3 regions of the Erwinia sp. genome follow, and region 1 is predicted to be linked to each of the others. Evidence: predicted binding sites of a transcription regulator. Region 1 holds the regulator's gene; each other region holds the start of a gene.
The links. Region 1 encodes sigma-54, which starts transcription at its own class of promoters, with help from an activator protein. Its sites were predicted from a motif close to GTTGGCACANNTTTCGCTNT; they were not measured.
Positions count from the first base shown of each region.

Region 2: a site for sigma-54 is predicted at 1,528-1,547, ahead of hydN (electron transport protein HydN). Genes of this name have one in related genera too.
Region 3: a site for sigma-54 is predicted at 6,541-6,560, ahead of glnK (P-II family nitrogen regulator). Genes of this name have one in related genera too.

Region 1 covers NZ_DALZCD010000034.1:2,396-13,466, reverse strand. The annotation lists gene arcB (aerobic respiration two-component sensor histidine kinase ArcB) at 1-1,645, shown strand, start outside; gene mtgA (monofunctional biosynthetic peptidoglycan transglycosylase) at 2,521-3,240, shown strand; gene npr (PTS phosphocarrier protein NPr) at 3,316-3,588, opposite strand; gene rapZ (RNase adapter RapZ) at 3,585-4,439, opposite strand; gene ptsN (PTS IIA-like nitrogen regulatory protein PtsN) at 4,530-5,012, opposite strand; gene hpf (ribosome hibernation promoting factor) at 5,204-5,491, opposite strand; gene rpoN (RNA polymerase factor sigma-54) at 5,514-6,947, opposite strand; gene lptB (LPS export ABC transporter ATP-binding protein) at 6,996-7,721, opposite strand; gene lptA (lipopolysaccharide ABC transporter substrate-binding protein LptA) at 7,725-8,267, opposite strand; gene lptC (LPS export ABC transporter periplasmic protein LptC) at 8,239-8,811, opposite strand; gene kdsC (3-deoxy-manno-octulosonate-8-phosphatase KdsC) at 8,808-9,371, opposite strand; gene kdsD (arabinose-5-phosphate isomerase KdsD) at 9,387-10,370, opposite strand; gene RTK32_RS04385 (calcium/sodium antiporter) at 10,385-11,071, opposite strand, start outside.
Region 2 covers NZ_DALZCD010000062.1:654-11,724, forward strand. The annotation lists partial or broken gene fdhF (formate dehydrogenase subunit alpha) at 1-908, opposite strand, end outside; gene hydN (electron transport protein HydN) at 931-1,476, opposite strand; gene hycI (hydrogenase maturation peptidase HycI) at 1,649-2,134, opposite strand; gene RTK32_RS07095 (formate hydrogenlyase maturation HycH family protein) at 2,127-2,546, opposite strand; gene RTK32_RS07100 (NADH-quinone oxidoreductase subunit B family protein) at 2,600-3,394, opposite strand; gene RTK32_RS07105 (formate hydrogenlyase complex iron-sulfur subunit) at 3,391-3,948, opposite strand; gene RTK32_RS07110 (hydrogenase large subunit) at 3,960-5,684, opposite strand; gene RTK32_RS07115 (respiratory chain complex I subunit 1 family protein) at 5,722-6,675, opposite strand; gene RTK32_RS07120 (proton-conducting transporter membrane subunit) at 6,686-8,581, opposite strand; gene RTK32_RS07125 (4Fe-4S dicluster domain-containing protein) at 8,578-9,180, opposite strand; gene RTK32_RS07130 (formate hydrogenlyase regulator HycA) at 9,332-9,799, opposite strand; gene hypA (hydrogenase maturation nickel metallochaperone HypA) at 10,141-10,485, shown strand; gene hypB (hydrogenase nickel incorporation protein HypB) at 10,511-11,071, shown strand, end outside.
Region 3 covers NZ_DALZCD010000151.1:363-9,335, forward strand. The annotation lists partial or broken gene RTK32_RS13085 (peptidylprolyl isomerase) at 1-269, shown strand, start outside; gene RTK32_RS13090 (helix-hairpin-helix domain-containing protein) at 409-744, shown strand; gene RTK32_RS13095 (YbgC/FadM family acyl-CoA thioesterase) at 847-1,248, shown strand; gene queC (7-cyano-7-deazaguanine synthase QueC) at 1,579-2,274, opposite strand; gene RTK32_RS13105 (SmdA family multidrug ABC transporter permease/ATP-binding protein) at 2,843-4,618, shown strand; gene RTK32_RS13110 (SmdB family multidrug efflux ABC transporter permease/ATP-binding protein) at 4,605-6,359, shown strand; gene glnK (P-II family nitrogen regulator) at 6,609-6,947, shown strand; gene amtB (ammonium transporter AmtB) at 6,969-8,270, shown strand; gene tesB (acyl-CoA thioesterase II) at 8,336-8,973, opposite strand, start outside.

The DNA.
Region 1 (11,071 bases):
GCAATACCCTGACGGCCGCAAGGCCTGTTTTGAGATCCGTAAAGTGCCTTATTACGACCGCGTGGGCAACCGTAGCGGGCTGATGGGGTTTGGACGCGATATAACCGAGCGGAAACGCTATCAGGACGCTTTAGAGAACGCCAGTAGGGAAAAGACCACCTTTATCTCTACGATCAGCCACGAGCTTCGTACGCCGCTTAACGGCATCGTAGGGCTGAGCCGCATCCTGTTAGATACCGGGCTGAATCAGGAGCAGTTGAAATACCTGAAAACTATCCACGTCTCGGCTATCACGCTGGGCAATATTTTCAATGATGTGATTGAGATGGATAAAATCGAACGCCGTAAGGTGCAGCTGGATAATCAGCCAGTTGATTTTACGGAGTTCCTGGCGGATTTGGAGAACCTTTCCGGCCTGCTGGCCGAGCCAAAAGGGCTGAAATTCGTCCTGGATGCCCGTCCGCCGCTGCCGCAAAAAATTATCACTGACGGCACGCGGTTGCGTCAGATCTTGTGGAACCTGATCGGTAACGCGGTGAAATTCACCCATCAGGGCAGCATTATCGTACGAGTAGCCTATCAGGGCGAAGACTGCCTGCGCTTTGAGGTGGAGGACTCCGGTATGGGGATCCCGCAGGATGAGCAGGACAAAATCTTCGCAATGTATTATCAGGTGAAAGATCAACACGGCGGTAAACCAGCAACGGGCACCGGTATTGGTCTGGCAGTTTCGCGTCGTTTGGCACAGAGCATGGGCGGAGATATCAGCGTCAGTAGCGCACCGGGCCAGGGATCCTGTTTTACGCTGACTGTTAATGCACCGCGCGTCGTCACGCAGCATGAAGATGAGCAGCCCGCGGACGATATGCCGCTACCGGCACTGCATGTTCTGCTGGTTGAGGATATCGAACTGAACGTGGTGGTGGCGCGGTCGGTATTGGAGAAGCTGGGCAACAGCGTGGAAGTCGCCATGACGGGCGCGGAAGCACTGGCGATGTTCGAGCCCGAAGAATTCGATCTGGTGCTGTTGGATATCCAGTTGCCGGATATGACCGGCCTTGACGTGGCGAGGGAAATTCACCGCCGCTACGGCCATCAGCAGCTGCCACCGCTGGTGGCGTTAACCGCCAACGTGCTGAAAGATAAAAAAGAATATCTGGATGCGGGCATGGATGATGTGCTGAGTAAACCGTTGGCAGTTCCGGCGCTGACCGCCATTATCCAGAAATACTGGGATTACCAGGAGCAGGAGCAGGAAGACGAGCGGACAGAGTCAGCTAATCCTGACGCCCCGGTGCTGCTGGATATCACCATGCTGGAGCAGTATATCGAGCTGGTCGGGCCGCAGCTGATTATCCAGAGTCTGGAAATGTTTGAAAAGATGATGCCGGGCTACCTGGAAGTATTGGACCTGAACATGACCGCGCGCGATCAAAAAGGGATTGCGGAAGAAGGGCACAAAATCAAGGGTGCGGCAGGATCGGTAGGGCTGGTGCATTTGCAGCAGCTGGCGAAACAGATCCAAAGCCCTGAACTGCCGGCATGGTGGGACAATGTGCAGGAATGGATTGACGAACTGAAACACGAATGGCGTAACGACGTTGCGGTACTGCGGGAATGGGTAACAAAGGTCCAAAAAAAATGACCCCGACCGAGGCCGGGGTGCGCGAATACTGCGCCAACACCAGGGAAACTTGAGGCCTGCGCTGTTCTTAAAGTAAGAGTATCGAAGCACAGGCGCGGTATTGGATAAAACGCTCAGCCACTACCTTAGCAAAACTCACATCACATGTTACAAGATTCATTAAAATGTGTGATGTTGAGCCGCGTTTCCAGACAGAAAACATTAATTTGATGATACAGTCAAGCACGGAATGAATTTATTCGCGATCTTGGTTAAATAATAGGCAATTGTGCCAGTTTTTATGCGGTTTTGATTGACGTACTCCGGTAACCGGTTCCATTGATCGCTAGCAGTGATGCTAAAAGAATTTTAGCGCAGATGGCAAATATTTAACTCTATGTAAAACATGTTTTTTTTGTGAGATTGCTGTCTCCCTTTATAAACGGGGCGAGCCGGTGCAAACGGAAGGCGTAATGAAAGTAATTAACTATTAATAAAGATGATTTCGTCATTTTTTCTTCAATTAGCGGAACGATTTTCGACCATGAGGCGAAAAGGGTAAGCGGGGGTCACAAGCGCTCTGAAGGGCCTTTAAGATGAAATTAGCAAAAGCTAATTCACCGTATTTATAAGAATTGTGAATGAATGAGACCGGTTTCAGGCAGCCAATAGCCTTGATTATTTCTTGACCTTTACAGGTTCGTTTTCAGAATGGAACCGATTCCGAATGCGCGGAAGTGATTGAAGCAGTTACTACATTTAAAAAGTGCTTTTGGTAACGGGTAAATGCAAACGTTTACAGTAAGGCAAACTGACGACGCTTTGCTCACGCGTTTTATCTCAAATGAGCAGGTTCTTGTTACAGGGATTCATAAGATCATCACGGATAAATATTCATGAAACAACATAAAAAAACCCGCGGACAGCGGCTCAAAACCTGGGCATTACGCATAACGATCGGCCTGTTCGGGATCGCGATCGCCGGGATCCTGCTTTTCTCTTTTTTGCCTGTTCCTTTTTCTGCCGTGATGGCGGAAAGGCAAATCGGAGCCTGGCTGAAGGGCGATTTCAGCTACGTGGCGCATTCAGATTGGGTGGAGATGAAGGCGATCTCCCCCTGGATGCCGCTGGCGGTTATTGCCTCTGAGGACCAAAAATTTCCCGACCATTGGGGTTTTGACGTTCAGGCAATTCAGTCGGTGCTGGATGGCGAAGAGAGCCGTATGCGTGGGGCCTCTACGCTGTCACAGCAGACTGCGAAGAACGTTTTTTTATGGGATGGGCGCAGTTGGGTACGCAAGGGACTGGAGGCGGGCCTGACGGTCGCGCTCGAAACGGTCTGGACAAAACGTCGTATTTTAACCGTCTATCTGAATGTAGCGGAGTTCGGCGAGGGAGTATTTGGCGTGGAAGAGGCATCGCAGCGCTATTTTCATAAGCCTGCCAGTCATCTGACCATGGCGGAAGCGGCGTTGTTGGCGGCAGTACTGCCGAACCCCGTTCGCTTTCGCGTCGATGCGCCCTCGGCTTATGTCCGCCAGCGGCAACAGTGGATCTTACGGCAAATGCGGCAGCTGGGCGGAGAAGGCTTTCTGAACGCGCACAAGCTGCGCTGAGAGTGAGAAGGGGGTTGCCCTTCAGTATAAAGAAAGGAAAGCGCTCAGGCGCGCTCAGCGCGTCTGAGCCGGTAGTCAGTCCTCATCAAAGCCGGCGTTGAAAAGTTCGATCACCGCCGCCAGGGCTTTTTCTTCTTCCGGCCCGCTGGCTTCGATCTCAATCTGCCCACCTTTCGCCGAATCCAGCATCAGCAGTGCAATGACGCTGCTGGCTTCCGCTTCCGTGCCGCTTTCGTTGCGCAAAAGCACTTCGGCGTCAAAACTCTGCACCAGTTCAAACAGCTTCATCGCCGGCCGGGCATGCATGCCCAGCTTATTTTTAATTTCAACAACTTGCTTGACGGTCATGATTTACGCTTTTCCAGAGTTCGATGACGAGACTGCACGTTTTTGCCACGCGATCGGAAATAGTCAGCGAGCTGTTCGGCGATATAAACCGAACGGTGCTTACCACCGGTACAACCAATCGCCACGGTAAGATAGCTACGATTGTTAGTTTCCAGCATCGGCAGCCAAAGCTCAAGGTAGCTGCGCGTCTGATAGATAAAGTTGTGCACTTCAGTATGACGATCCAGAAAGGCAGCCACCGGACGATCCAGCCCTGTCATCGGACGCAGTTTTGGATCCCAGTGTGGATTAGGCAGAAAGCGAACGTCAAAAACGTAATCGGCGTCGATAGGGATACCGTGTTTGAACCCAAAGGATTCAAATACCATTGTCAGTTCGCGTTCTCGCTTACCTAACAGGCGCGTGCGCAGCATCTCCGCCAGTTCATGCACCGACATCTCTGAAGTATCGACAATCAGATCGGCGCGCGAGCGAAGCGGCTCCAGCAGATCGCTCTCCTCATCAATTGCGCTTTCCAGCGAAAGATTTTTACTGGAAAGCGGATGCAGGCGGCGGGTATCGCTGTAGCGTCGGATCAGCGTATTGCGATCGGCATCCAGAAACAGCAGCTGCGGTGAAAAGCTGTCGGGCAGGCCGGTCAACGCTTTTTCAAAGATTTCCGGCGACTCGGGCATATTGCGCACGTCAATACTGACGGCCGCCGAGATGTTACGATCCGCCAGTGACCTGGCCAGCTCCGGCAGCAGCACCACGGGAAGGTTATCCACGCAGTAGAAGCCCATATCCTCCAGCGCCCTCAGCGCGACGGACTTGCCGGAACCAGAACGCCCGCTGACGATCATCAGCACCATGACTTATTCTCCTGATTTGAAGCCTTTCCAAAGGGATAGGGATCTTCCCTGTCTGAACACGCCCGGACCGGGAGTCCGGCCCGATAAGGCTTAAGAGGCGGCCTGCGTATCCTCCGCCATGATCGCAAAAAGCTCTTCGTCGCTTTGCGCCGCGCGCAGGCGGCGGCAGACCGTTTTATCGGCCAGGCGTTTCGCAACCAGCGAGAGCGTATGCAAATGCGTTTTACACTGATCGGCAGGCACCAGCAGGGCGAAAAGTAAATCGACCGGTTGATTGTCAATGGCGTCAAAGGCGACCGGCTGATCGAGACGAATAAATACGCCCACCGCGCGCAGCGTGTCTTCCACCAGCTTGCCGTGCGGGATCGCAATGCCGTTACCTATACCGGTACTGCCCATACGTTCACGCGTCAGGATCGCTTCAAAGATCGTCTGATGCGGCAAATTAAGCTGTTTGGCTGCCAGCTCGCTGATAATTTCCAGTGCCCGCTTTTTGCTCTGGCAGTGAACGCCGTTGCGGGTACAGGAAAGGCTCAGGACCGAGCTTAGTTCCAGTGTCAGGTCATTATTCATCATAGGTTCACTTAGGTATTCATTTTCGCCTGGCAAAATGGCACTGCCTGACCACGGGTCAGACAGGCCATTTGTCGAATGCATAATATGCCCGTTGATTAGCGACCCGTCCTCTGCCAGCAGAAGACGAGCCTGATAATTTACACCACATTCTTAGCAGACAAGGGTGGCGGAAACGACTTCAAGGGAAATTAATGCTGTTTCAGCTTGTCTTTATGTTTATTTAGCTGGCGTGTCAGCTTGTCTATCAGGCCATCAACCGCCGCGTACATATCTTTTTCTTCCGAGGTGGCGTGCAACTCACCCCCGCTGACGTGTAGCGTCGCATCGGCTACCTGCGTCACCTTTTCCACCTTCAGAACAATATAAACCTGCCCGATACGGTCAGTGTACTGCTCCAGCTTGGCGAATTTAGCCGTAACGAATTCACGTAAAGGTTCGGTAATTTCAACATTCTGCCCGGTAATATTGAGTTGCATAAGCTCTTCCTTATCTGTTCGTTCAGACCAGCTGCTTGCGCTGGTTTGAGGGCGGGATGGATAAAGACTCTCGGTACTTCGCGACGGTACGGCGGGCCACCATGATCCCCTGATCGGAGAGGAGGGTGGTTAGCTTGCTGTCGCTAAGAGGCTTGGCGGGGTTTTCCGCCGAGATCAATTTCTTCACCAGTGCGCGAATAGCCGTGGAAGAGGCTTCGCCGCCGCCTTCGGTATTCACGTGACTGGAGAAAAAATATTTCAGTTCAAAAATACCGCGTGGGCGGTGCAGGTATTTTTGTGTGGTAACGCGTGAAATTGTCGATTCGTGCATCTCTACGGCGGAGGCGATATCCGCCAGCACCATAGGACGCATAAATTCCTCGCCCTGCTCGAAGAAAGCCTGCTGCTGGTCGACGATGCAGCGCGTCACTTTCAGCAGCGTATCGTTGCGGCTTTCCAGGCTTTTAATCAACCAGCGGGCTTCCTGCAGGTTACTGCGAATGAACTGGCTGTCGCTGTCGCTGCGCGAGCTGCCGCCCAGCGAGGCGTAATGCTGATTAATTTTCAGACGCGGCACGCTGTCGGCGTTCAGTTCAACCAGCCAGCGGGTGCCGATTTTACGGACCAGCACGTCCGGAATGACATATTCCGGTTCGCCGGTATTGATAGACTGACCGGGACGCGGATCGAGCGACTGAATCAGCTGCATAGCATTTTTCAGTACGTCCTCTTTCAGACGCGTGACGCGCATCAGGCTACGGAAGTCATGATTGGCCAGCAGATCCAGATGGTCGCTGACAATAAGCCTGGCCTCTTTCAGCCAGGGCGTCTCGTCTACAAACTGCGACAGCTGGACCAGCAGGCAGTCGCGCAGATCGCGGGCACAGACACCAATCGGATCGAACCGCTGTACGCGCTTCAGTACCGCCTCGACTTCTTCTGCCGACAACTCTTCGTTACCGATACTTTCCTGAATGTCCTGCAGGGACACGGTAAGATAACCGGTCGGATCCACGGCGTCGACAATAGCCGTGGCAATAGCGCGATCGGTATCGGTAAAAGGCGTTAACTCCACCTGCCACATCAGGTAATCCTGCAATGTCTGGGTCGTCTCGCCCTGATAAACAGGCAGCTCGTCGTCGTGATAGTCAGTGCCGGTACCGGACGGCGTGCCGGCGGTATAGATTTCGTCCCAGGTGGCATCAAGCGGCAGTTCTTCCGGCATATCTTTTTGTTCAAGCGCCTCGCGGGTATCCAGCGCCTCTTTTTCCTGATATTCGCGGCTGTCGACTTCTTCATGAAGGTCGGTTTGTTCAAGCAGCGGGTTGCTTTCCAGCGCCAGCTGAATTTCCTGCTGGAGTTCAAGCGTAGAGAGTTGCAGCAGACGTATTGCCTGCTGCAGTTGTGGCGTCATGGCAAGCTGTTGGCTAAGCCTGAGCTGCAAACCTTGCTTCATATTCAGGATACTTATTCCTTAAAAATCTTGACCGGTTTGAACACCTTATCAGAGTCTGAACTCTTCACCTAAATAGACGCGCTTAACTTGTTCATCCTGGAGGATTTGCTCAGGCGAACCGTGGGCAATCAGATGCCCCTGGCTGACGATATAGGCTCGTTCGCAAACGGCCAGCGTTTCACGGACGTTATGGTCGGTAATCAACACGCCCAGGCCGCTGTCGCGCAGGTGTTCAATAATCTTTTTAATATCGATAACCGAAATGGGATCGACACCGGCAAAAGGCTCATCCAGCAGAATAAATTTAGGATTTGCCGCCAGCGCACGGGCGATTTCCACGCGACGACGTTCCCCGCCGGAAAGCGCCTGACCCATGCTGTCGCGCAGGTGAGCAATATGAAATTCATCCATCAGCTCGTTGGCGCGGTCGGTGCGCTGCTCTGTTGTCAAATCATCACGGATTTGCAGCACCGCCATCAGGTTGTCGAACACGCTCAGCCGACGGAAAATAGAGGCTTCCTGAGGCAGATAGCCAATGCCGCGACGTGCACGTGCGTGCAGCGGAAGAATACTGATATCTTCATCGTCAATAACAATGCGGCCCGCGTCACGCGGCACAATGCCAACCACCATATAAAAAGTGGTGGTCTTACCGGCACCGTTAGGACCCAGCAGGCCTACGATTTCCCCGGATTTCACCTCCAGGCTGACATCTTCTACCACGCGCCGGCCTTTGTAGGCCTTCGCCAGGTTTTGCGCAATTAACGTTGCCATGGCTTAGTTACTCTTCCTGGTCGACGAGGTGCTCTTATCCTGCAGCTGCGAAGGCACCAGTACGGTCGTGACGCGTTTGCCGGTGTTGCCGTAAGCCTGCATCTTTTGCTCTTTTACCAGATAGGTAATGCGGTCACCTTTAACGTTGCTATCCAGCTGCTCCAGGTAGGCGCTGCCGGTCAGCTCGACGAAATCTTTTGCCAGCTCATAGTGCATTTTTTGCGCGTGGCCTTTTACGGGCTTGCCGCTGTCCTGCATCTGATAAAACGTCGCTGGATTGCCCCAGGCATCCACGATGGTTTTATTGCTGTCGCCATTGGGGCGCGTAACCACAACCTTGTCCGCGGTGATTTTAATCGAGCCCTGGGTCACGATGACGTTGCCGGTAAAGGTGGCTACGTTGCCCTGCATGTCCAGCGCCTGATTTTCGGAGTCGACGTTAACCGGCTTATCCGAGTCGCCCGTCAGGGCGAGAGCAGGCAGGCTGGCCGTCAGCAGCAGGCCGAGCGTCAAAAACTTAAGGTTGGTTCGCATTCTGAATTTCATAGGAGGTTTTGACCTTTTCAATCAACTCGGCGGTTTTCTTCCGTAAATTGCCACGCATCTTCATGCCGGTAGAGCTGAAGCTGTTGCCGTACAAGCTTACCTTATCTTCTGAGGTAACGTCCTGCGTGACAAGGTTCACTACGGCGTTATCGGTTTTAATTCGTTGTAGCTGGGCGTCCTGCGTCAGGCTGTTGACCTCGACGTGACCGTAAAGATAAAGCATACGGTCATCGGTGAGCTTGGCCTTATCGGCCCGTACCGACCAGGTCGGCACTTTATTTTCGTCATAGGTAGTCATTATCGGATTATCGAACCAGCTTATCGCCTCCGCCGAAAAGTAGGTCACTTTATCGGATACCAACTTATAGCTCAGCCCACCTTCCGGGTTATAAACCACCGTGCGGGACGACTGGCTGGTGTAGGTCGGCTCCAGCGCATTGCTGGCCGCGGGCGCGGGCTTATTCGTATCGGTGAGGTTCCAGCCGATCAGCACAATCGCTACCAGCGCCAGCAGGAGCGTAATCCAACGCCTTGTTTTACTCATACAGACTGCCCTTTGGCCTTATCAAACTTATCCTGTGCGATTAAAATCAGATCGCAAATTTCACGTACAGCACCGCGTCCGCCTGCAATACGGGTAACGTAATCGGCACGGGGAAGCAGCACGGGATGCGCATCGGCTACGGTGACGCTCAAACCGACTTCCGCCATGACCGGCCAGTCAATCAGGTCATCGCCAATATAGGCAACCTGCTCTGGCCTGAGCGACAGTTTATCCAGGAGTTCACGGAAGGCCAAAAGCTTATCCGACTGGCCCTGGTAAAGATGTGTAATGCCCAGCGTGGCGCAGCGATCTTCCAGCAGTTTCGCCTTGCGACCGGTGATAATAGCGACTTCCACGTCCGAGGTCAGTAGGCAGCGAATGCCATAGCCGTCCCGCACGTTAAACGCTTTTAGCTCCTCACCGTTATTACCCTGATAGATAATGCCGTCAGACATCACGCCATCCACATCGCAAATCAACAGCTTAATGTTGCGTGCGCGTGCCATCACGGCCTCACTCACGTCGCCATAACAGGTACTTATCCAGCTTGCGCCAGCCATTTTTTTTATTCCTTGTTAAACCACGCCGGCACGCAGCATGTCATGCATATGCACTACGCCAAGCAGCTGATCGCCGTCGGCTACCATCAAAACGGTGACGTTACGGTTTTGCATCAGATTCAGGGCATCCACCGCCAACGTATGGGGCCTTACGCGAATGCCGCCCGTCGTCATTACGCTGGCAATACTGGCACGCTGAATATCGATGCCCATATCAAAGACGCGCCGCAGATCGCCATCGGTGAAAACCCCTTCGATCTTCATCAAATCGTCACAGATTACTGTCATACCTAAATTTTTACGGGTGATTTCCAGCAGGGCGTCACGCAGCGAAGCGTCACGACTGACGTGAGGAATTTCATCGCCGCTGTGCATGATATCGTCAACGGTCAGCAGCAGCTTGCGGCCCAGCGTGCCGCCGGGGTGGGAGAGGGCAAAGTCCTCAGCCGTAAAGCCGCGCGCTTTCAGCAGCGCTACCGCCAGCGCATCGCCCATGACCAGCGTCGCCGTGGTGCTGCTGGTGGGCGCCAGGCCCAGTGGGCAAGCTTCCCGCGGTACTTTAACACAGAGATGGATATCCGCCGCGCGGCCCATCGCGCTGTCGGGGCGGCTGGTCATACAGATAAGCGACACGCGCAGCCGCTTCAGCACCGGGATGAGCGCAAGGATCTCAGAGGATTCGCCGGAGTTGGAAATGGCGATAACGATATCGCCCGAGCTAACCATACCGAGATCGCCATGGCTGGCTTCCGCCGGGTGCACAAAAAACGCCGGCGTACCGGTACTGGCAAAAGTAGCGGCTATCTTTTTGCCGATATGACCCGATTTCCCCATGCCCATGACCACGACTTTGCCGTGGCAGTTGTAAATCTGCTTACAGGCTTTGGTAAAGTCTTCGTTAATGTACCGATCGAGTTGTTCCAGCCCCTGGCGTTCAATCGCCAGAACATCTTTTCCCGCCTGCTGAAAATCAAAGTCGGGCCGTAGCGTAGGTGACATAAGTTCTAATCCTTTTACCAGAAGGTGGCTGAAGGAAGCCAGTAAAGTAGCGCGACCCAGGCGATGAAACCGGTCAGCAGCAGCGCACCCGCTACTCTGCCGATACAACGGTTACGCCGCAGGCAGATCAGCGTAAACAGCGCGCTGACGCCCAGCATTATCCAATAATCGCGGGCAAAAGCGTGCATATCCACCGCGTCCGGATGCAGCAGCGCCGGCACACCCAACACAATGGCAATATTGTAGATGTTGGAACCAATCAGATTGCCGATAGCAATATCATCTTCACCTTTCAGCGCACCGGCAATGACCGTGGCCAGCTCCGGCAGGCTGGTGCCAACAGCAATAACCGTCAGGCCGATCACCAGCTGGCTGACACCAAAAAAATTCGCGATAACCGTTGCGTTGTCGATAACCATACGGGTCGACATTGGCAAAATGATCAGTGCCACGCCCAGCCAGAGAAAAGCCACCGTGTTGCCTGTATCGTCACGCGGCAATTCGGCGAGCTGTTCGCGCGTTAGCGAATCGGTATCACCGCGCTCGGCTTTACGGGCAATGTTGATAATAAACAACAGATAGCCTGCCGCAAAGGCAATCAGGATCAGGCCGTCGTTGCGGCTCAGCATATTATCAAACAGGAGCAAGCCACTGATGAGCGTAATCAGCAGCATGAGCGGCAACTCGCGCGCCAGCAGCCT
Region 2 (11,071 bases), on a different contig from region 1:
CCAAACTGCGTAACGCCCATTCCCCACATAATGGTAGCAGAGGGCGCCGCGGCAAAGGTGCGCATGGCCTGACGGATTTGCTGTGCGGATACGCCGGTCTGTTCAGCCACCGCTTCCGGCGAATAATCGGCCAGCTGGCGACGATACGCGTCAAACCCTTCCGTATATTTTGCAACGTAATCACGATCGTAGAGATCTTCTTCGATCAGCGTGTAGGCAAAGGCGTTGACCAGTGCCATATTACAGCCGTTTTTGATCTGCAGATGCTGATCGGCGATACGGGCCGTCTCAATGCGGCGGGGATCGCAAACGATAATTTGCGCCCCTTTCTCTTTGGCCTTGATCACCCGACGGGCCACGATAGGGTGGGAGTCGGCGCAGTTATAGCCAATCACCAGCAGGCATTTGGAATTTTCAATATCGTTGATGGAATTGCTCATGGCGCCGTTGCCGAGTGTGGCCTGGAGACCCGCCACGGAAGGGCCATGGCAGACGCGGGCGCAGCAGTCGACATTATTGGTGCCGATGACTGCACGAGCAAACTTCTGCATGACGTAGTTCGTTTCGTTGCCGGTTCCGCGGGAAGAACCGGTATGCATTATCGCGCGCGGGCCGTGCTGCTCTTTGATCTCTTTCAGGCGCTTAGCGGTATAGCGGATAGCTTCCTCCCAGCTGACCACCTCAAATTTTCCGCCCCTCTGTCGACGGATCATCGGCTGCGTCAGGCGTGGCGTCAGCAGTTTGGTATCGTTCAGAAAATCCCAGCCATAGTAGCCTTTCAGGCACAGCTCGCCCTGATTGGTCACGCCGTCAGCCGCCTCGGCCCGCAGAATTTTATTGTTTTCTACCACCAGATTCAGTTTGCATCCGGCCCCACAGTAAGGGCAAACAGTCGTCACTTTTTTCATCCTGATTCTCCTCTTTTCCGGGTTAAAACAGCAGGCCGGAAGTGCTGGCAAGCGCCGCACGGCGGCGTTTTTCTACGTTCATTTCCTGTAACCGATTGCGGTCAACGGTCAGCAAGGCCTTGGTCGGGCAGACTTCCTGACAGGCCGGGCCTGCTGCACGGCCATCGCACAGATCGCATTTGTGCGCTTCCGCTTTATCAGCGGTAGCGGTCATGGCCGCCGCGTTCTGGCGAAAAAGAGGCTTAACCACCACTTCCATCGCGCCATAAGGGCAGGCGACCACACAGGTTTTGCAGCCGATACAGTGCTCTTGCATCACCTGAACATGACCGTCGCGGCGGGTGATGGCGCCATTTGGGCAGACGTTAGCGCAAGGGGCGTCTTCACACTGGCGGCACATCACCGGCGTGCTGAGGTTGACGCTTTTGATGACATGCAAACGAGGCGTAAAAGTGGTGATATTGAGCTGCGAAATATCCTGCGACGCGCTGTGGGCCATCACACAGGCGATTTCACAGGTACGGCAGCCGATACATTTTTGGGGATCGGCAATGATGAACCGGTTCATCTGACTCTCCTGATTTTACCGGCCGGCGGATCCCGGCCCGATGGCGGAGGTAATGCATAAAGCGTTCCAGCCAGCAGAAATTATTTTTTGCTTCACTTTCAATCTATTAACGCAAGGGGGAGAAAGGTGACGAAGGGCGGGTGAGTATGTCGACACTTTCCCGACACTTTTGTCAGGTCGGCTGTGGATGAAAGCGCGCAATGCCCAGGCCCGTTTCCAGCCGAGGAAGCCGCTGATAAAGCTCGCCTACTGCCTGCTCAACCGCCGGGCTGAGCGGCGCATAAAAGGCCACCACATCAGGCTGAATGCCAACAAAAGTGATGTGCGGAATGGCTTCCCGCAGCTGTTGAATCAAAAAAGTAAGCGGCAGCGTGTGGGTGGTCATGATGAACATGTCGGCGATATCGCTTTCGTCGATAAGCCGCATTTCGCCGGGGGCCAGCCCCATGTCGGTGGCGTCCACAATCACCAGGTGGTCGGGAAGCTGCTCGCGCAGATAGCCGATATCGTTTTCCGGCACGGCTCCTCCATCGACCACCGTCCAGCCCGGCAGCGGGGCGGTGGCACAAAGTTCTGCCAGGCGTGGCCCGGCACCGTCATCGCCCATCATGCTATTGCCGACGCACAACAAAGCGTAGCGGGAAGAGGCATTACGCATCATATCTCCTGACCATCAGGTACATAGCGGGGTCGTTTTCAATTTGCTGGAGCAACGCGATCAGCCTGTCGCTCCAGGCTTGCTGCTCAACGCTCATTTGTTCCCGGGCATCACGCAGCGCCAGGGCCAGCAGATGGGTGTGGCTGCTGTCGATAGTGATTTCGCCAAAGCGGCGGACGCCTGCCATTTTTCGCTGCGCCTCGCTGTTTTCTGCCAGACAGGCCACCCACTGCAGATAGCCCGTAAGCGGACAGGTCAGCTGGGGTTGTAGACAATCGATCACGCCCACGTGGTGACCTATCGCCAGGCTGTAGTAAACCACCTCCTGTACTTTCTTCGAGCTGCGCTTTTGCGCGGATTTTTCATCGACAAATTTGCTGCCCAGTGCGTAAAACACCACTTTGTCGTGCAGGGAGGGCGCCGACGGCTGGTACCGGGCGTAACGCTGCGGATCGGTCAGGGTGCTCACAGGCGAACCTCCCCACGCATAACTTGCTGATAAATTAGCTGTAGATGACCGACTATTTCAGTGAGACGCAGATCGTTCTGCTCATCCAGCCACGCGGTAATGCGCTGTTCCACGGTTTGTATGCCAGGCGCGGCTACCGCCTGCATAAAACGATCGGCAATCTGGCGGCCATAGCGATAACCGGCCATGCGTCGTGCTTCCCGATCCAGTAGCACCCGCAGCGGCTGCGGTAGCGTAGGGTGCAGCAACGCCGCCGGTTCTGCCGCCTCGTCGTGCTGCTGACCTTTTATTTTTTGATCGAGCAGGCCGAGTGCCATGGCAAAACCATAAATAGTGGCAGCGGGCGTGGGCGGGCAGCCGGGAATATAAACATCTACCGGAACAATCTTGTCCGTGCCGCCCCAGACGCAATAAAGATCGTGGAAAATGCCGCCGCTGTTGCCGCAGGCGCCGTAAGAAATGCAGATCTTAGGGTCTGGCGCAGCGTCCCAGGCACGCAGCGCGGGTACGCGCATGGCGCGGGTGACGGCACCGGTAAATAACAAAATATCGGCATGACGCGGGGAAGGAACCACCTTAATACCAAAGCGTTCAGCGTCAAACAAGGGCGAAATAGCGGCAAAAATTTCAATCTCGCAGCCGTTACAGCCGCCGCAATCAACCCGATAAACGTAGGCGGAACGGCGGATCTTATTCAACAATGTACCCTTCAGGCCAGCGATACTCTCGTCAAGCGTAACGGGTATCGGCAGACCGTTTTCATCACGTGGCCCATGCAGGATCTGGCTCATGGCTGTGCCTCCTGGGTCAGATGACGACCCATATTTGTCTGGTCGGAAGAGGGCAGATGGTGCTTTTTCTTGCAGGCCGGGCAGGTTTCATACTGCTCGCGACGCGCCGCAATTTGTCGCTCGCTCAGGGCAGCGTTTTCCTGTAACAGAGAGAGCGCAAAGTCGATCTCTTTCTGCACGGCGTAGGGATGGCCGCACTGCCGGCAGTGGCAAACCGGAAAATCAGCGGTTTCAAACAGATCTTCTTTACGCCATACCGCCAGTTCAAAGGCCTGTGACAGTTTGATGGCGGCTGTCGGGCAGACTTCCTCGCAGCGCGCACAGAAAATGCAGCGGCCTAAAAACAGCGACCAGCGAACCCCGTCACCTTCCTCCGTATGGGTCATCGTCAGCGCGTTGGACGGGCAGGCGTTGGCGCAGGCGCCACAGCCGATACACTGCTGCGCGTTGTACTGTGGCTTGCCGCGGAAATTTTCCGCCATCTCCAGCGGCCGGGCCGGATAGGCTACCGTTGCGGTACCGGTCTTCAGCACTTTTTTAATCAGCTTTAACATGCTGTTGCTCCCTAAAGCGGCGAGTTTTTGCGTTCAATGCCATAACGTTCGATCTCTTTGTAAGGCACGACCCGGGTGGTTTTCTTACGCACGTCAACCACCGTCATCCGGTCGGTACAGGAATAGCAGGGGTCGAGGCTGCCGATTATCAGCGGCGCGTCCGAAACGGTATTGCCGCGCAGCATATAGCGCAGCGTTGGCCAGTTGGCATAGGTCGCCGCACGGCAGCGCCAGCGAAACAGCTTCTGGTTGTCGCCGGTCATGCTCCAGTGCACGTCATCGCCGCGCGGCGCCTCGGCAAAGCCCAGCGCGAAGCGGTGAGGAATATAGGTAAAGCCTTCGGTGATCAGCGGGCCCTGCGGCAGATTCTGCAGGCCAAATTCGATCATGTTCAGCGAGTTAAACACCTCGTGAATGCGCACCTTCAGGCGTGAGTAAACGTCGTTACCGGTTTCGCTGTGAAGCTCAAACGGCAGGCTGGCATAGCCGGCATAGGGATGATCCGCTCGCATATCGCGGCGGTAGCCGCTGCCGCGGATCATCGGGCCGACATTACTGAAATCGCGCGCTATCTGCGGGTCTAACAGACCAACCCCCACGCTGCGCTGTTCGGTATTCGGCGTACTGAGCAAAATATCCACCAGATCGTTCAGCTCGCGCCGCATGCCGCCTGCCAGCGCAATGGTCTGGATCATATCCGCCTTCAGAATGTCGCGACGCAGGCCGCCTATCAGGTTCATGCCGTAGGTCTTGCGGGCGCCGGTCAGGATTTCCGCCATCTTCATTGACTGCTCGCGCACGCGGAAAAACTGCATAAAGCCGGAATCGAAGCCGACAAAGTGACAGGCCAGCCCCAAATTGAGCAGATGGCTGTGCAGACGTTCCACCTCCAGCAAAATTGAACGGATGGTCTGCGCACGCTCGGGCACCACGATGCCCATCGCATTCTCAACGGATGAGGTATACGCCACGCTGTGGGTAAAGCCGCAGATGCCGCATACGCGATCGGAAAGAAAGGTAACCTCGTTATAGCCCATGCGGGTTTCAGCCAGTTTTTCCATGCCGCGGTGCACGTAAAACAGCCGGTAGTCGGCGTCGATAATGTCTTCGCCATCGACGAAAAGACGAAAGTGTCCGGGTTCGTCAGAAGTGACGTGAAGGGGGCCAATTGGCACGATCGCGCTCCCTTCCTTTGCTTCGGCAATAAAGGGATAGGTTTCATTGTCGGTGGTGGGAGCGGGACGCTGACGGTAATCCATCGCGTCTTTACGCAGCGGATATAAATCGTCAGGCCAGTCATCCGGCAGGACCAGGCGACGCTCGTCCGGCAGGCCAACCGGATGCAGCCCATACATATCCCGCACTTCGCGTTCGCCCCAGACGGCTGCCGGCACACGCGGCGTCACTGACGGGAAGTCCAGAGAGACAGGATCCACTTCGACGCGCACGGTAATCCAGCACTTCACGCCCTGTTCCATCGACAGCACATAATACAGCGCATAGTGACCGCACAGCGTGCGTTCATCATTGCCAAACAAGACGGAAAGCCAGCCGCCCTGCTGGTAGTAGAGCCACTCCACCACTTCCGGCAGCGAATGCAGTTTAACGGTGACCGTCGCTTGCGTATCGGTCTGCCATTCACTGTGAAGCAGCGCTGCGGGAAACTGTTTCTCCAGCGCGGCCAGATAGTGCAGGCCCACCGGATGTTGATTTAATTCAGAAGCAAACTCACGCATAACCAACCCTCTTCCCGCCGGAGCGGAATAAAAAATATCAGCCCGCTATCAGCCAGGAAACCAGCGCCAGAAATGCCAGTCCGAACCCCGTCCAGGTGGTACGGGACGTTTTTAAAAAGCGCAGGCGCGCTACGCTGTTTTCAATGAAGGCCACCAGCAGGACGGCGATCAGCAGTTTTGCCAGGCTGAGCAGCAGGGCCACCAGCAGAGCAAGCGGCGTCGGGGCGGCTGCCAGGCCAAAGGGAATAAACAGGCCGAGGAACAGCTGCAGCACCACCAGCTGCTTCAGGCTGATGCCTATTTTCAGCACGCCCAGCGCCGCGCCGGCATATTCGGTCAGCGGGCCTTCCTGCACCTCCTGCTCGGCCTCGGCCAGATCGAAAGGCAGTTTGCCCATTTCGATATAGGTGGCGAAGGCGCAGGCCAGCCCAGCCAGTAGCAGCGTCAGCGAAGAGGCAAGCGGCCAGTGCACTACCCGCGCGCTAATCGCGCCGAGCGAGGTCGAACCGGCAACCAGCGCAGCTATCCACAGGCCAAGCAGGAGAATGGGCTCCACCAGTACGCCCAGCACGGCTTCCCGGCTGGCCCCGATGCCGGTAAAAGGGCTGCCGGTATCCAGACCGGCCAGCACAAACACGAAGCGCATCAGGGCGAAGAGATAAATAAGGGTTATCAGGTCACCCGCACCAGCCATTGGCGAGGCCAACGTCACTACGGGCAGCGCGGTAGCAATAACCAGTAATATGCCGGTTAACAGCCAGGGCATACTGCGGAAGGCCAGGCCGGATGCCGCCGGAGCCACGCTCTGACGCTGCAACAGCTTGGCGATATCGCGGTATTCCTGTAGAACGCCAGGCCCCTGGCGGTTGTGCATTCGGGCGCGCAGAACGCGGCTGACCCCGGTAAACAGCGGCGCGACCGCCAGCAGCCCTGACGCCTGCAGTAGCGCCAGCGGCCACAGTGAACCGGTCAATATCAAGGGAAAAGTCATCATCAGTTCCTCAGGCCAGGGCCGCGACCAGCAGCACAGCCAGTTCAATAAAAGCCAGGCGGCGGCACAAGGCGGCCAGCCTGCCCTGATGCAGGGCCGTTACCAGCGCCGTGGGCAGCAGGCGCTGGCGCAGAAGGTAAAGCGGTGCAAACATCACGCGCAGCGGCTGAGCAAAGCCGGTGGCCGTGACCACCATGCTGGCGGAATGACCGTAGCCGCAGGCCCAGGCATCGCCTCGCTGACGGTTCGGCAGGCGGCTCCCGCGCAGCGCAACGGCGATGAGCCAGGGGAGCAGCGGCATTGCCAGCAGTAAAATCGTCACCATCGGGACGGAAACTGACGATGCAGCCGGAGCAAGGGCGTCATGCTGCGTGATGATAAGGGGCGTCATTTGCAGCACGTCGGTGGCAACGAGGGAAAACAGGGGCACGATCCAGGGAGAAGCCACGCCAAAGACCACGCACAGCAGCGCCGGGAGAACAATGCTGAGCCTGACCGCAAGGGGAGCAGACGTCGCCCTGGCCGCTGCAGCGCTGCGTGGGCTGCCCAGAAACGTGACGCCGAAGACTTTAGCAATACACATCAGCGCCAGTGCGCCAGTCAGCGCCAGCCCGACGGCAAGCAGCGGGCCGAGCAGGCGAGTCAACCAGAACGACGTGGTGCCCAGCTGGAAGAAAGACTGATAGAGCAGCCATTCGCTGGCAAAGCCATTCAGAGGGGGTAACGCGGCCATCGCCATCAGCGCGATCAGCATCGCTCCCGCCGTCCACGGCATCAGACGCGCCAGCCCGCCGAGCCGCTCAATATCTTTGATCCCGGTCTGCCGCTCTATTTCGCCCGCGCCTAAAAACAGCGTGGTTTTAAACAGGCCGTGGTTAAAGAGATGGAACAGAGCAGCCAACAGCGCCAGCGTCGCCAGCAGCGGCAAACGCAGGGAGACGCCGATCATCGCCCCGCCCACGCCAAGCAGAATAATGCCGACATTTTCCAGCGTGTGGTAAGCCAGCAGGCGGCGAATATCATGTTCCATCAGGGCATAAAGTCCGCCGATAAAGGCGGTCAGCATCGCCAGCAGCATAACCAGCACGCCCCACCAGAGCGGCGGCGTGCCCAACAAATCCAGGCCGATTTTGATTACCCCTAAAATGCCCACTTTCATCAATGCTGACGAAAACAGCGCGGCGGCATGAGCGGGTGCGCTGGTATGCGATTGCGGCACCCAGCCATGCAGAGGAATCAGGCCGGCGTAAAGCCCGAAGCCGGTTAGCGACAGCAGAAACGCCGCCGACCTGACACTGGCAGAGAACTCGCTGTGGCGGATGACGTCGAAGTCCAGACTGCCGCTGGTGTGATAAAGCAGGCTAAAAGCCAGCACCAGGCAGAGCGTACCGACCCGTCCGGACAAAAACTGATTCAACCCGGCGCGACGGCTTTTTACCTCGTCATTCTGGACAATCAGCAGCCCGGCGCACAGCGCCGCCAGCTCCATCGACAGCAGCAGCTGCACCGCATTGACGGCAAGCACTGCTGTAATCAGCGTCGCCAGCAGTAAATTGCACAGGAAGCCAGCCCGCGCGCGGACAGGCCGGCCGACGCTGCGTAGCCATACCCAGGCATACAGGCTGCAAAAGAGTGCGGGCAGTGAAACAGCCAGCAGCAGCAGCCCGTTCAGCGGACTAAAGACAGCCAGAAAGGAGAACGGCGGCAAAGCCGCGGTAGAGGAGGCCCCCGTCAGGATCGGCAGGGCAGCCGCTATTGTTGCCAGCGAGGCCAGCAGGCCGCCGCTGCTAAAAATGGCCGCGCTGAAACGGGCAGTGCCGGAAAACAGCCAGCCAATGCCGCCGCTCAACAGCAGGCACAGCAGCGCAAACGTCAGCAGCGGCGCGGGCGAGAAGGCAAAAGTCATGATGGGTTCTCCTGGCCAGAGGTAAACAAATTGACAGGAAGCGAGCTGGCCGCCTGCAGGCGCTTCTGTTGACTGGCATGAAGTGACAGATCGGCGGTAACCAGCTGGATGGCCTGCGTCGGGCAGGTTCTGACGCAGGCAGGCCCCGCTTCGCTGAAACTGCACAAATCGCACTTCACGGCCACTGCCCGCACGCCGGGCACGCAATCCAGGAAAGCACTGAGTGGGGGAGGCGGCAGCGGGGCGGGCAGGGCTTTCGGCGTATTGCACTCGCGGGGCGTGGCTACCGGCGTGCTGCCGGAAAAGGTGATAGCACCAAACGGGCAGGCGATGCCGCATAGTTTGCAGCTGACGCACAGCGCCTCATTCAGCTGCACAGCGTGCTCCCGGAGGGTAATTGCATTTACCGGACAGACTTTGGCGCAGGGTGCGTCCTCGCACTGGTGACACATGACCGGCGCGGAATCCAGCGCGTTGCGCATGACTTCCAAACGCGGGGCGGCCTGAAGGCCATAACGCTGATGTTCCTGCGAGCAGCTGGCCATGCAGGTATTGCAGCCGATACAGCGGCTGGCATCGGCTATCACATAATGATTCATGGCGGTCGGGCGACGCATGAAGTCTCCTTGATATTTCGTCAAAAATGTCGAAATTGACGGTAATAAGAGGATGTCGACATTTATGTCGTCACCTCTTGCCCTTTACGCGGCTAACAACAGGTGTGTTGCCGGGCAAATAAGGGCAGGCCCTTTAAAATTTTTTAATTAATTTTTCCAGCTGCGGGTGTAGGGGCGTGTTGCTATAAATAGCGTCATAAATACATTGGTAAAAAAGCGCGATTTTATTGATGTAATGTTCCAGCACGGCCTGTCGGTCATGGATGTCGATGGTGTTATCAATTCGGCCCTCTTCCGTTAATGTCGCCCAGGCAAAGGCCTCAAAATCGTTCGGTTCTCCCGGCTGGGCCATATTCAGGCTGTAGACGACCCGCTGACTGTAAAAATCAGCCTCTAAATGAATGCTGATAATAAAGTGATTAAATACCGTGAAATGGATGCCGCGTTCGTTACTACAGGTAAAGGTGTGATTGATACGGGGGCCTGACAGCGTTACGGCCTGAGTAAGAACGTTTTGGTAGGTATGCCAGTGCGCCTTCAGTGTGTTGTTTTTACTGGCTATATACTCAGCCTGGTTAGTCAGTTCGCTAAGGGTGCTCATAATTATTACCGCCGGTTAAGGTGAACAGAGTGCCGTTTCGACAGGGAACGTATGTTGACGAAACAGATGGGCTGTCACCCTATTGGCATAAAGCGTGCCAGACGATAAAAATATTTTACAATGACTTTTAATTCATCAGGTTAAATAAATAATAACGGTATTTTTGCTGCGTGAATGCCTGTTGTAGGTGTCAAAAATATGTCACTTCGTCATATTTGACGTCTGCGCTGAACAGGCTTTTTAAATGGGTGGTGCCCTCTTTTGCGCCGTTATAAATAACCTGTCGAAAATTTATGGCATCAATATTGCAGAATATTCCTCAGCCTGTCTGGAGGAAGAAAATGCACGAAATTACTTTATGTCAAAACGCGGTGGAAATAATGCAGCAGTTTGCCCGGCGTCATCATGCGCTGCGGATTACCTCGGTGTGGCTGGAGGTCGGTGCATTTTCCTGTGTCGAGCCAGAAGCGCTGCGCTTCTGCTTCGGGCTGGCCTGTCGACAAACGCTGGCCGAAGGCTGTGAACTGCACCTCGACACGCCTGCGGCGATCGGCTGGTGCCACGACTGCCAGCGTGATATCACCTTCCCGATCCCAGGGGTGCTGCTCTGCCCGGATTGCGGCGGACACCGTCTGCGGGTCGTTGCCGATGACGGCATGAAAATTAAACGTATCGAAATAGAATAGCGGGCCAGTGCCCGGGGAGAACACTATGTGCAGTACCTGCGGCTGCGCCAGCGGCGAGCTTCGTATTGAAGGCGTGGAGGGCGATGCCCTGCATTCTCATGATGGTGATGATGCTGTTCATCACCACTTTCATCATCACGGCGTTGCGGTTCACCGTCATGAAGGTCACGCATCCGGCCTGCCTTACGCACCACGCCGCCTGGTTGATATAGAAACCGATATTCTGGCTAAAAATAATCAGATTGCCGCCCATAATCGCGAGCATTTTGCCGCTGCCTCTATCCTGGCGCTGAACCTGGTTTCCAGTCCCGGCTCGGGTAAAACGACGTTGCTGACCACCACGCTGCTCCATCTTGCGCCGCTGAGAGCATGCGCGGTCATTGAGGGCGATCAACAAACGGCTAACGATGCCGAGCGCATTCGTGCGACCGGCGTCCCGGCGATTCAGGTCAATACGGGTAAAGGCTGCCACCTGGATGCCCAGATGGTACATCACGCGGTACATCAGCTGGCTCCCAAAGATAACAGCCTGCTGTTTATAGAAAACGTCGGCAATCTGGTCTGTCCGGCCAGTTTTGACCTGGGT
Region 3 (8,973 bases), on a different contig from region 1:
GCGGTCAGGATGCGGTCACGCAGTCTGCCTTTGCGCTGGCGCAGCCTACTAAAGAGAAACCTGTGTACGGTATCAGTGAAGACGGGCAGGGCAACGTCGTGTTGCTGGCGCTGGAACAGGTACGCAGCGGCACGCTGCCGGAAGCGCAGAAGAAAGCGATGGTGCAGGGCATCACGCAGAACAATGCGCAAATTGCCTTTGAAGCGTTGCTGAGCAACCTGCGCAAAGAAGGCAAAATTAAGTACGGTGCAGCCGCGCAGGCCCAATAAGCCTCGCAAAAATCCTGCAAGTTATTGCAAACTCAAAGGCCGCTTATGCGGCCTTTTCCATTTCTGTCATCTGCTCTTTGAGACGTTGCGGCGTTAAGCGTAGCCTGACGCTGCTGTCAAACACATGGAGGAGAACAGCGTGAAAAAAACCTTACTGGCTTTAGGATTTACCCTGCTACTGAGTGGTGTTTCGCCGTTATACGCCGGGCCTGCTATCGATAACGTCAGTACGCCACAGATCAGCGCGCAGACGGCCGAGGAGAAAAAACTGCCGCAGAGCGAAGCCGTCAGCGTTAATCAGGCTACCGCGGAAGAGCTGAGCGCCGCGATGAACGGCGTAGGGCTGAAAAAGGCGCAGGCGATTATCAGCTATCGTGAACAATACGGGCCTTTCACGCAGATCGAGCAGCTGAAAGAAGTACCCGGCATCGGCAACGCACTGGTAGAGAGGAACCTGACAAAACTGAAACTGTGATCGCTTTCTCGACTTGCGGCTGCGGCTGCACGCGTCAGGCCTGTTGGCTGCTACTCTGGAAGAGGTCATACCAGTCGATATGGCCTTTTCTGAGGAGACGCTATGCAGATTACGATCAAGGTTCGCGGCTATCATCTGGATGTTTATCAACACGTCAACAATGCGCGTTATTTAGAATTTCTGGAAGAGGCGCGTTGGGCCTGGCTGGAAACGCTTTCTGCTTTTCGGTGGATGCACGATAACCGGCTGGCTTTTATCGTGGTAAACATCAACATTAACTATCGTCGCCCGGCCGTACTGGGCGACGAGTTAGCGATTAACAGCCACCTGGTTCAGCTGGGCGGAAAAAGCGGCGTTATTGGCCAGACCGTTACGCTCCTGCCGGAAGGCGAAGCAATAGCCGATGCCACCCTGACCTTTGTCTGTGTCGATCTACGCACGCAAAAAGCGCAGCCGATTGTCGGCGAGCTGAAGCAGCGACTGGAAGAGATGCTGTCAGCGTAAGGCCGTTTTAAGCGGTATTTTCTTTACCAGCGCAGACCGTTTTTGTGCTGCACTTCCTGCCTCACCGCAGCGCTGTTGATCTGATGCGCGGTATTTTCTGCATCAGCGCAGCCCGGTTTTGTGCTGCACGTCCTGTCTCATTACAGCGCTGTTGATCTGATACGCGGTATTTTCTGTATCAGCGCAGCCCGGTTTTGTGCTGCACTTTCTGCCTCACCGCAGCGCTATTGATCTGATGCGCGGTATTTTCTGCATCAGCGCAGACCGTTTTTGTGCTGCACTTCCTGCCTCATTACAGCGCTGTTGATCTGATACGCGGTATTTTTTGTATCAGCGCAGCCCGGTTTTGTGCTGCATTTCCTGCATCACCGCAGCGCTATTAAGCTGGTAATCGCGCAGACCGTTAGCACGCAGGTGACAGGCAGCACATTCGCCACAGCCGTCGCCTTTGATACCGTTATAGCAGGTGAGCGTGTCGTTACGTACCCGCGCCAGCTGCTGCCAGTAGTCTGCCAGCGCCCAGGTTTCGGCTTTATTGAGCCACATCAGAGGCGTTTCGAAACGCACCGCACGTGCCATACCCAGCTCGACGGCATGATTCAGCGCCTTAACAAATTCATCGCGGCAGTCCGGATAGCCGGAGAAGTCGGTTTCGCAAACGCCGGTAATCACCGCTTCGGCCTCAACCTGATAAGCATAAATTGAGGCCAGGGTCAGAAAGAGGATATTGCGACCCGGTACAAATGTACTCGGCAGGCCGCTGGCATCGGGATCCCAGGCCGGAACGGGAATGCTGTCTCGCGTCAGGCTGCTGACCGCCAGCTCGTTGAGCAGCGTGACGTCCAGCACTTTATGCGCCCTTGCACCCAGCGATTGCGCAAGCTCGCGCGCGACCTCGATCTCGGCACGATGCCGCTGGCCATAGTCAAAGGTCAGGCAGTGTACTTCATCATACTGCTGCAAGGCCTGGATCAGGCAAGTGGTTGAGTCCTGTCCGCCGCTGAATACCACTACTGCACGTTTCATACTTTTTACCTCATTAATCTGTTGGGGCGTATGGTACTGCCTGACGTGGCATAAGGGTAGCGGCAGGAACAGTGGGTATCAAATAGCCTGGCGCAGGTCAGAAAGCATTGCGTTGCTCTGGCGGTATCACGCACTGCCATTACAGCAAGCCGGGTGATGTTTCTCTGGCAGTGCGGCCATTTACGCCTGTCGCGCGACAGCCCTTAAATAAATTCATTGTTTCTCTGGGAAACAGCAGACCAGCTGTAACGTATCCGGGGGAAAATTATCTTTTCTGGCCCTGGATAGCAGCAGGTTGAGTGAAATTTATTCTTTCGCTGACGCATACAAAAGATAAAACAGGGTCCAGGCTGTTTTTACCGCGTCTTAAGGCGGAATCCTCCTCCCGCAAATCCTCACGGATGGTGGCCCTTCATGAGGATGCCAGGGCAGAAATGCTTGAAATGGCTGGAACAGGAAGGCTATATTCGCGGCCGGGTTGCACGGGTGGAGGCGGCCCACAGAAATAAATACACCCTGGCGCTGCCGCTGCTAAAGCGCTCGCCCAAACCTGACCAGGACGTTTATTGTGCGACTTTTCAGCCAGTTGAGCTGGTACTTTATGCGTGAATGGCGCCGCTACCTTGGCGCGGTTTTTCTGCTGATTATCATTGCGTTGTTACAGCTACTGCCGCCGAAGCTTGTCGGCACCATTGTGGACGGCGTTTCCCATCAGCAAATGAGCGCTTCGCGCCTGCTGATGTGGGTGGGCGTCATGCTGATCACGGCTATTGTGGTCTACCTGCTGCGCTACGTTTGGCGGGTATTGCTTTTCGGCGCCTCCTATCAGCTGGCCGTCGAGCTTCGCCAGGATTTCTATCGGCAGCTCAGTCGCCAGCATCCCGAGTTTTATCTGCGTCACCGTACCGGCGATCTGATCGCCCGCGCCACCAATGATGTGGATCGCGTGGTATTTGCTGCCGGAGAAGGCGTGCTGACGCTGGTGGATTCGCTGGTCATGGGGTTGGCCGTCCTGGCCGTGATGAGCACGCAAATTAGCTGGCAGCTGACCCTGCTGGCACTGTTGCCGATGCCGGTCATGGCGATAGTGATCAAACGCTATGGCGACCAGCTGCATCACCGCTTTAAAGATGCTCAGGCCGCTTTTTCGTCGCTTAACGACAGAACTCAGGAAAGCCTGACCAGTATTCGTATGATTAAAGCTTTCGGGCTGGAAGATCATCAGTCGGGCCAGTTCGCCGAGATTGCCCGCGATACCGGGCAAAAAAACCTGCGCGTGGCGCGTATCGACGCCCGCTTCGATCCCACTATCTATATCGCTATCGGGCTGTCTAACCTGCTGGCGATAGGCGGGGGCAGCTGGCTGGTCTGGCACGGCCAGATGACGCTGGGCCAGCTGACCAGCTTTGTGATGTATCTTGGCCTGATGATCTGGCCAATGCTGGCGCTGGCCTGGATGTTCAATATTGTCGAGCGTGGCAGCGCGGCCTGGAGCCGTATCCGTACGCTGCTGGCCGAAGCGCCGGCCGTTGAGGATGGCAACAAAACGCTGCCGGAAGATCGCGGCCAGCTGCAAATTGCCATTCGGGAATTTTGCTATCCTGGCGCGCAACAGCCCTCGCTGCGTCACATTAACGCTAACCTTAAACCTGGCCAGATGCTGGGGCTTTGTGGGCCGACAGGGGCCGGGAAAAGCACGCTACTAAGCCTGATCCAACGGCACTTTGACATTGCGCAGGGCGATATTCGCTATCACGGCATCCCGCTGCCTCAGCTGCGGCTGGACAGCTGGCGTAGCCGCATGGCGGTGGTCAGCCAAACGCCGTTCCTTTTTTCCGATACCATCGCCAACAATATTGCGCTGGGTCGGCCTACGGCGCAGCAAAGCGATATTGAGCGCGCCGCAAGACTGGCCAGCGTCCATGAAGATATTTTGCGGCTGCCTCAGGGCTACGATACCGAAGTCGGCGAGCGTGGCGTCATGCTTTCCGGCGGCCAAAAGCAGCGAATATCTATTGCCAGAGCATTATTGCTGAACGCGGAAATCCTGATTCTGGACGATGCCCTCTCGGCAGTTGATGGCCGTACCGAGCATCAGATCCTGCATAATTTAAGAAAATGGGGGGCAGGAAGAACTGTGATTATTAGCGCACACCGGTTGTCCGCCCTGACAGAAGCCAGCGAAATTCTGGTGATGCAGCACGGCACGATCGCCCAGCGTGGACAGCATGAAGCGCTGATTGCTCAGAGCGGCTGGTATCAGGATATGTATCGTTATCAGCAGCTGGAAGCGGCACTGGACGAGGAAGAAATCTCAAAAGGGGTGCCAAATGGCGAAGCTTAATCAGCTCTGGCCTACGCTAAAGCGCCTGCTGAGCTACGGTTCGCCGTGGCGAAAATCACTTGGCCTGGCGATAGTGCTGCTGTGGATAGCGGCGGTGGCGGAAGTGCTTGGCCCGATCCTGGTCAGCTACTTTATCGATAATATGGTGGCAAAGCATTCCATGCCGCTGGGGCTGGTCACCGGGCTGGCGGTCAGCTTTATCCTGCTGCAAATCCTGGCCGCAGCGCTGCATTACTGGCAGTCGCTGCTGTTTAACGAAGCGGCGGTGGGCGTAGTGCAGCGGCTGCGTACGGATGTGATGGATGCCGCGTTGCGCCAGCCGCTCAGCGCTTTTGACACTCAGCCTGTCGGTCAAATTATTTCGCGCGTGACTAACGACACCGAAGTCGTACGCGATCTTTACGTCACGGTGGTCGCTACGGTACTGCGTAGCGCGGCGCTGATTGGCGCGATGCTGGTGGCGATGTTTAGCCTCGACTGGCGAATGGCGCTGGTGGCAATAATGATTTTTCCGGCCGTGTTGACCGTGATGCTGATTTACCAACGCTACAGCACGCCTATTGTACGTCGGGTGCGTAGCTATCTGGCCGACATTAATAACGGTTTTAATGAAGTGATCAGCGGCATGAGCGTGATCCAACAGTTCCGCCAGCAGGCACGTTTTGGTGAGCGGATGAGTGAAGCGAGCCGCTCCCATTATCTGGCAAGAATGGAAACCCTACGGCTGGACGGTTTTCTGCTCAGGCCGTTACTCAGCCTGTTTTCCGCGTTGATTCTGTGTGGATTGATGCTGCTGTTCGGCTTCTCCTCCAACGGCAGCTTTGAAGTCGGCGTCCTTTACGCCTTTATTAATTATCTCGGCAGGCTGAACGAGCCGTTAATTGAGTTAACGACACAGCAGTCAATGCTGCAACAGGCGGTCGTTGCTGGCGAGCGTATTTTTGAACTGATGGACGCGCCGCGTCAGCACTATGGTAAAGATAGCCGACCGCTTGCCTCCGGGCAGATTGAGGTCAAAGCACTGAGTTTTGCCTACCGCGACGATCGCAACGTGCTTAACGACATTAACCTCAGCGTGCCTTCACGGAGTTTTGTAGCGCTGGTCGGCCATACCGGCAGCGGGAAAAGCACGCTTGCCAATTTGTTAATGGGCTATTACCCGGTACGGCAGGGTGAAATTCGTCTGGACGGCAGGCAGCTGACTGAACTTAGCCACGACGTCCTGCGCGAAGGCGTGGCAATGGTGCAGCAGGATCCGGTGGTGCTGGCCGACACCTTTTTCGCTAACGTGGCGCTGGGCCGCTCTGTAAGCGAAGAGGCGGTATGGCAGGCGTTGGAAACCGTGCAGCTTGCCGATCTGGCTCGCTCGCTTTCTGACGGCATCTATACGCGGCTGGGGGAACAGGGAAACAATCTTTCGGTCGGTCAGAAGCAGCTACTGGCCATGGCGCGCGTGCTGGTTGCTTCACCGCAAATTCTGATCCTGGACGAGGCGACGGCCAATATTGATTCAGGAACGGAACAGGCGATCCAGAAAGCGTTAAAAGCGGTTCGAAAGCAAACCACGTTGGTGGTTATCGCTCACCGACTTTCTACCATTGTCGAGGCGGACACCATTATGGTGCTGCACAGAGGCCATGCCGTAGAGCAGGGTGGGCATCAGCAGCTGCTGGCGAAACAGGGCCGCTACTGGCAGATGTATCAGCTGCAGCTGGCGGGTGAGGAGCTGGAAGAGGCCTGACCGTTACGCTGCACTAAAAGCAGGCAGCCACGCCGGTAAAACGGCCGCAATGCACGGTTTCGACGCATAACGCACCCTGATGGTGCGTTTTCTTTTTCCCTCTATGCTTAACGTAACCATCAAGTCGTCAGGCGTGCGCCTTCTCCGCCCACGCGCCTTTTTAATACGCGCGTTTCTTATTTATGGCACAGCCTTTGCTTTGGTTAACGTAGGGCGGAATCACCGTTTTCTTTAGCTGGAGGGGATCGTATGAAGCTGGTTACCGTGGTCATCAAACCGTTTAAATTGGAAGACGTGCGCGAGGCGCTTTCTGCCATTGGCATTCAGGGCCTGACCGTGACCGAGGTCAAGGGGTTTGGTCGCCAGAAAGGCCACGCCGAACTTTATCGCGGCGCTGAATACAGCGTGAACTTCCTGCCAAAAGTCAAAATCGACGTTGCCATAGCGGACGACCAGCTGGACGAAGTCGTCGACGTTATCAGCAAGGCTGCCTACACCGGCAAAATTGGCGACGGCAAGATTTTTGTCGCCGAACTGCAGCGGGTTATCCGTATTCGCACCGGCGAAGCGGATGAAGCCGCACTCTGAATTTCGGGGCTAAGAATCGTGATGGGATGGGATAAAATGAGAAAAACAACGCTGTTCGGCCTCGCCAGCTTCAGCCTGCTGCCGTCACTTGCGCTGGCGGCTTCGCCAGCCGTGGCGGATAAAGCTGATAACGCCTTTATGATGATTTGCACCGCGCTGGTGCTGTTTATGACGCTCCCCGGCATTGCTCTTTTCTACGGCGGCCTGCTCCGGGCCAAAAACGTGCTTTCCATGATGACTCAGGTTTCCGTCACCTTTGCCATGGTGTGCGTCATCTGGATGCTTTATGGCTACTCGCTGGCCTTCAGTACGGGCAACGCTTTCTTTGGTGACTTCAGCATGGCGATGTTAAAAAACATTCAGCTGACGGCGCTGGTGGGCACTATCTACCAATATATTCACGTTTCGTTCCAGGCTTCTTTCGCCTGTATTACCGTTGGCCTGATTGTTGGCGCGCTGGCTGAACGTATCCGTTTTTCTGCGGTGCTGATCTTTGTGGCTATCTGGGTCACCTTTTCCTATCTGCCCATTGCACATATGGTCTGGTCAGGTGGGCTGCTGGCGCAGGATGGCGCGCTCGATTTTGCCGGCGGCACCGTCGTGCATATCAATGCAGCGGTTGCCGGATTGGTCGGGGCTTATCTGGTTGGCAAGCGTGCAGGTTTTGGCAAAGAAGCGTTCAAGCCGCATAACCTGCCGATGGTCTTTACCGGTACGGCCATTCTCTATGTCGGCTGGTTCGGCTTCAATGCCGGCTCTGCCAGTGCCGCTAATGAAATCGCAGCGCTGGCCTTCCTGAATACCGTTATGGCCACGGCGGGCGCGATGCTGAGCTGGACATTCGGCGAGTGGGCGCTGCGCGGCAAACCGTCTCTGTTAGGCGTATGTTCCGGCGCCATTGCGGGTCTGGTAGCGATTACGCCAGCCTGTGGCTACGTTGGCGTAGGTGGCGCGTTGGTTATCGGTATTATGGGCGGGCTTGCGGGCTTGTGGGGTGTTACGGTCCTGAAAAGATGGCTGCGTGTTGACGATCCTTGCGATGTATTCGGCGTGCACGGCGTGTGCGGTATCCTGGGCTGTATTCTGACGGGGGTTTTTGCTTCTTCTTCACTCGGTGGGGTAGGTTACGCTTCAGGCGTAACGATGGGGCATCAGATTTGGGTACAGCTCTACAGCGTGGGTATTACGGTAGTCTGGACCGGCGTAGTCGCTTTTATCGCGTTTAAGGTAGCGGATATGACGGTAGGCCTGCGCGTGCCCGAAGATCATGAGCGCGAAGGCCTGGATGTTAACAGCCACGGCGAAAACGCCTATAACCAGTAAGAGCATAAACGGCTCGCCTGAGTTGTTCTGAATAAAGAACCCCGCAGCGTGCGGGGTTCTTTACGCTACTGACGCAGGCGCATCACGCCTTCCTGCACCGTCGAAGCGACCAGTACCCCATCCTCAGTAAAAAATTCACCGCGCACAAAGCCTCTGGCGCTGGACGCTGAAGTACTCTCCACGCTGTAAAGCAGCCATTGATTCAGGTCGAAGGGGCGGTGAAACCACATCGAGTGATCGATAGTGGCTACCTGCATTCCCGGTTCAAGAAATCCTTTTCCATGCGGCTGCAGGGCAACCGGCAAGAAGTTAAAGTCGGAGGCATAGCCCAGCAGATATTGATGGATGCGCCGGTCATCCGGCATGGGGCCATTGGCGCGTAGCCAGACATGACGCACCGGCTCATCAACATGCCCCTTTAACGGGTTATGGAATTTAACCGGGCGGATTTCAAAAGGTTTTTCCGACAGGAACTTTTCGCGGGCCTTTTCAGGAATAAAATGCGAAAGCTGTTTAGCGATTTCGCTTTCGGTCGTCAGCGCCTCCGGCCCGGGGACGTCAGGCATCGGTTTCTGGTGCTCAAAGCCCGTTTCGGGCGCCTGGAAAGAGGCGGTCATATAGAAAATAGGCTGGCCGTTCTGGATGGCGCTCACCCGGCGAGCGCTAAAGCTATGGCCATCGCGCAGGGTTTCCACATCGTAAA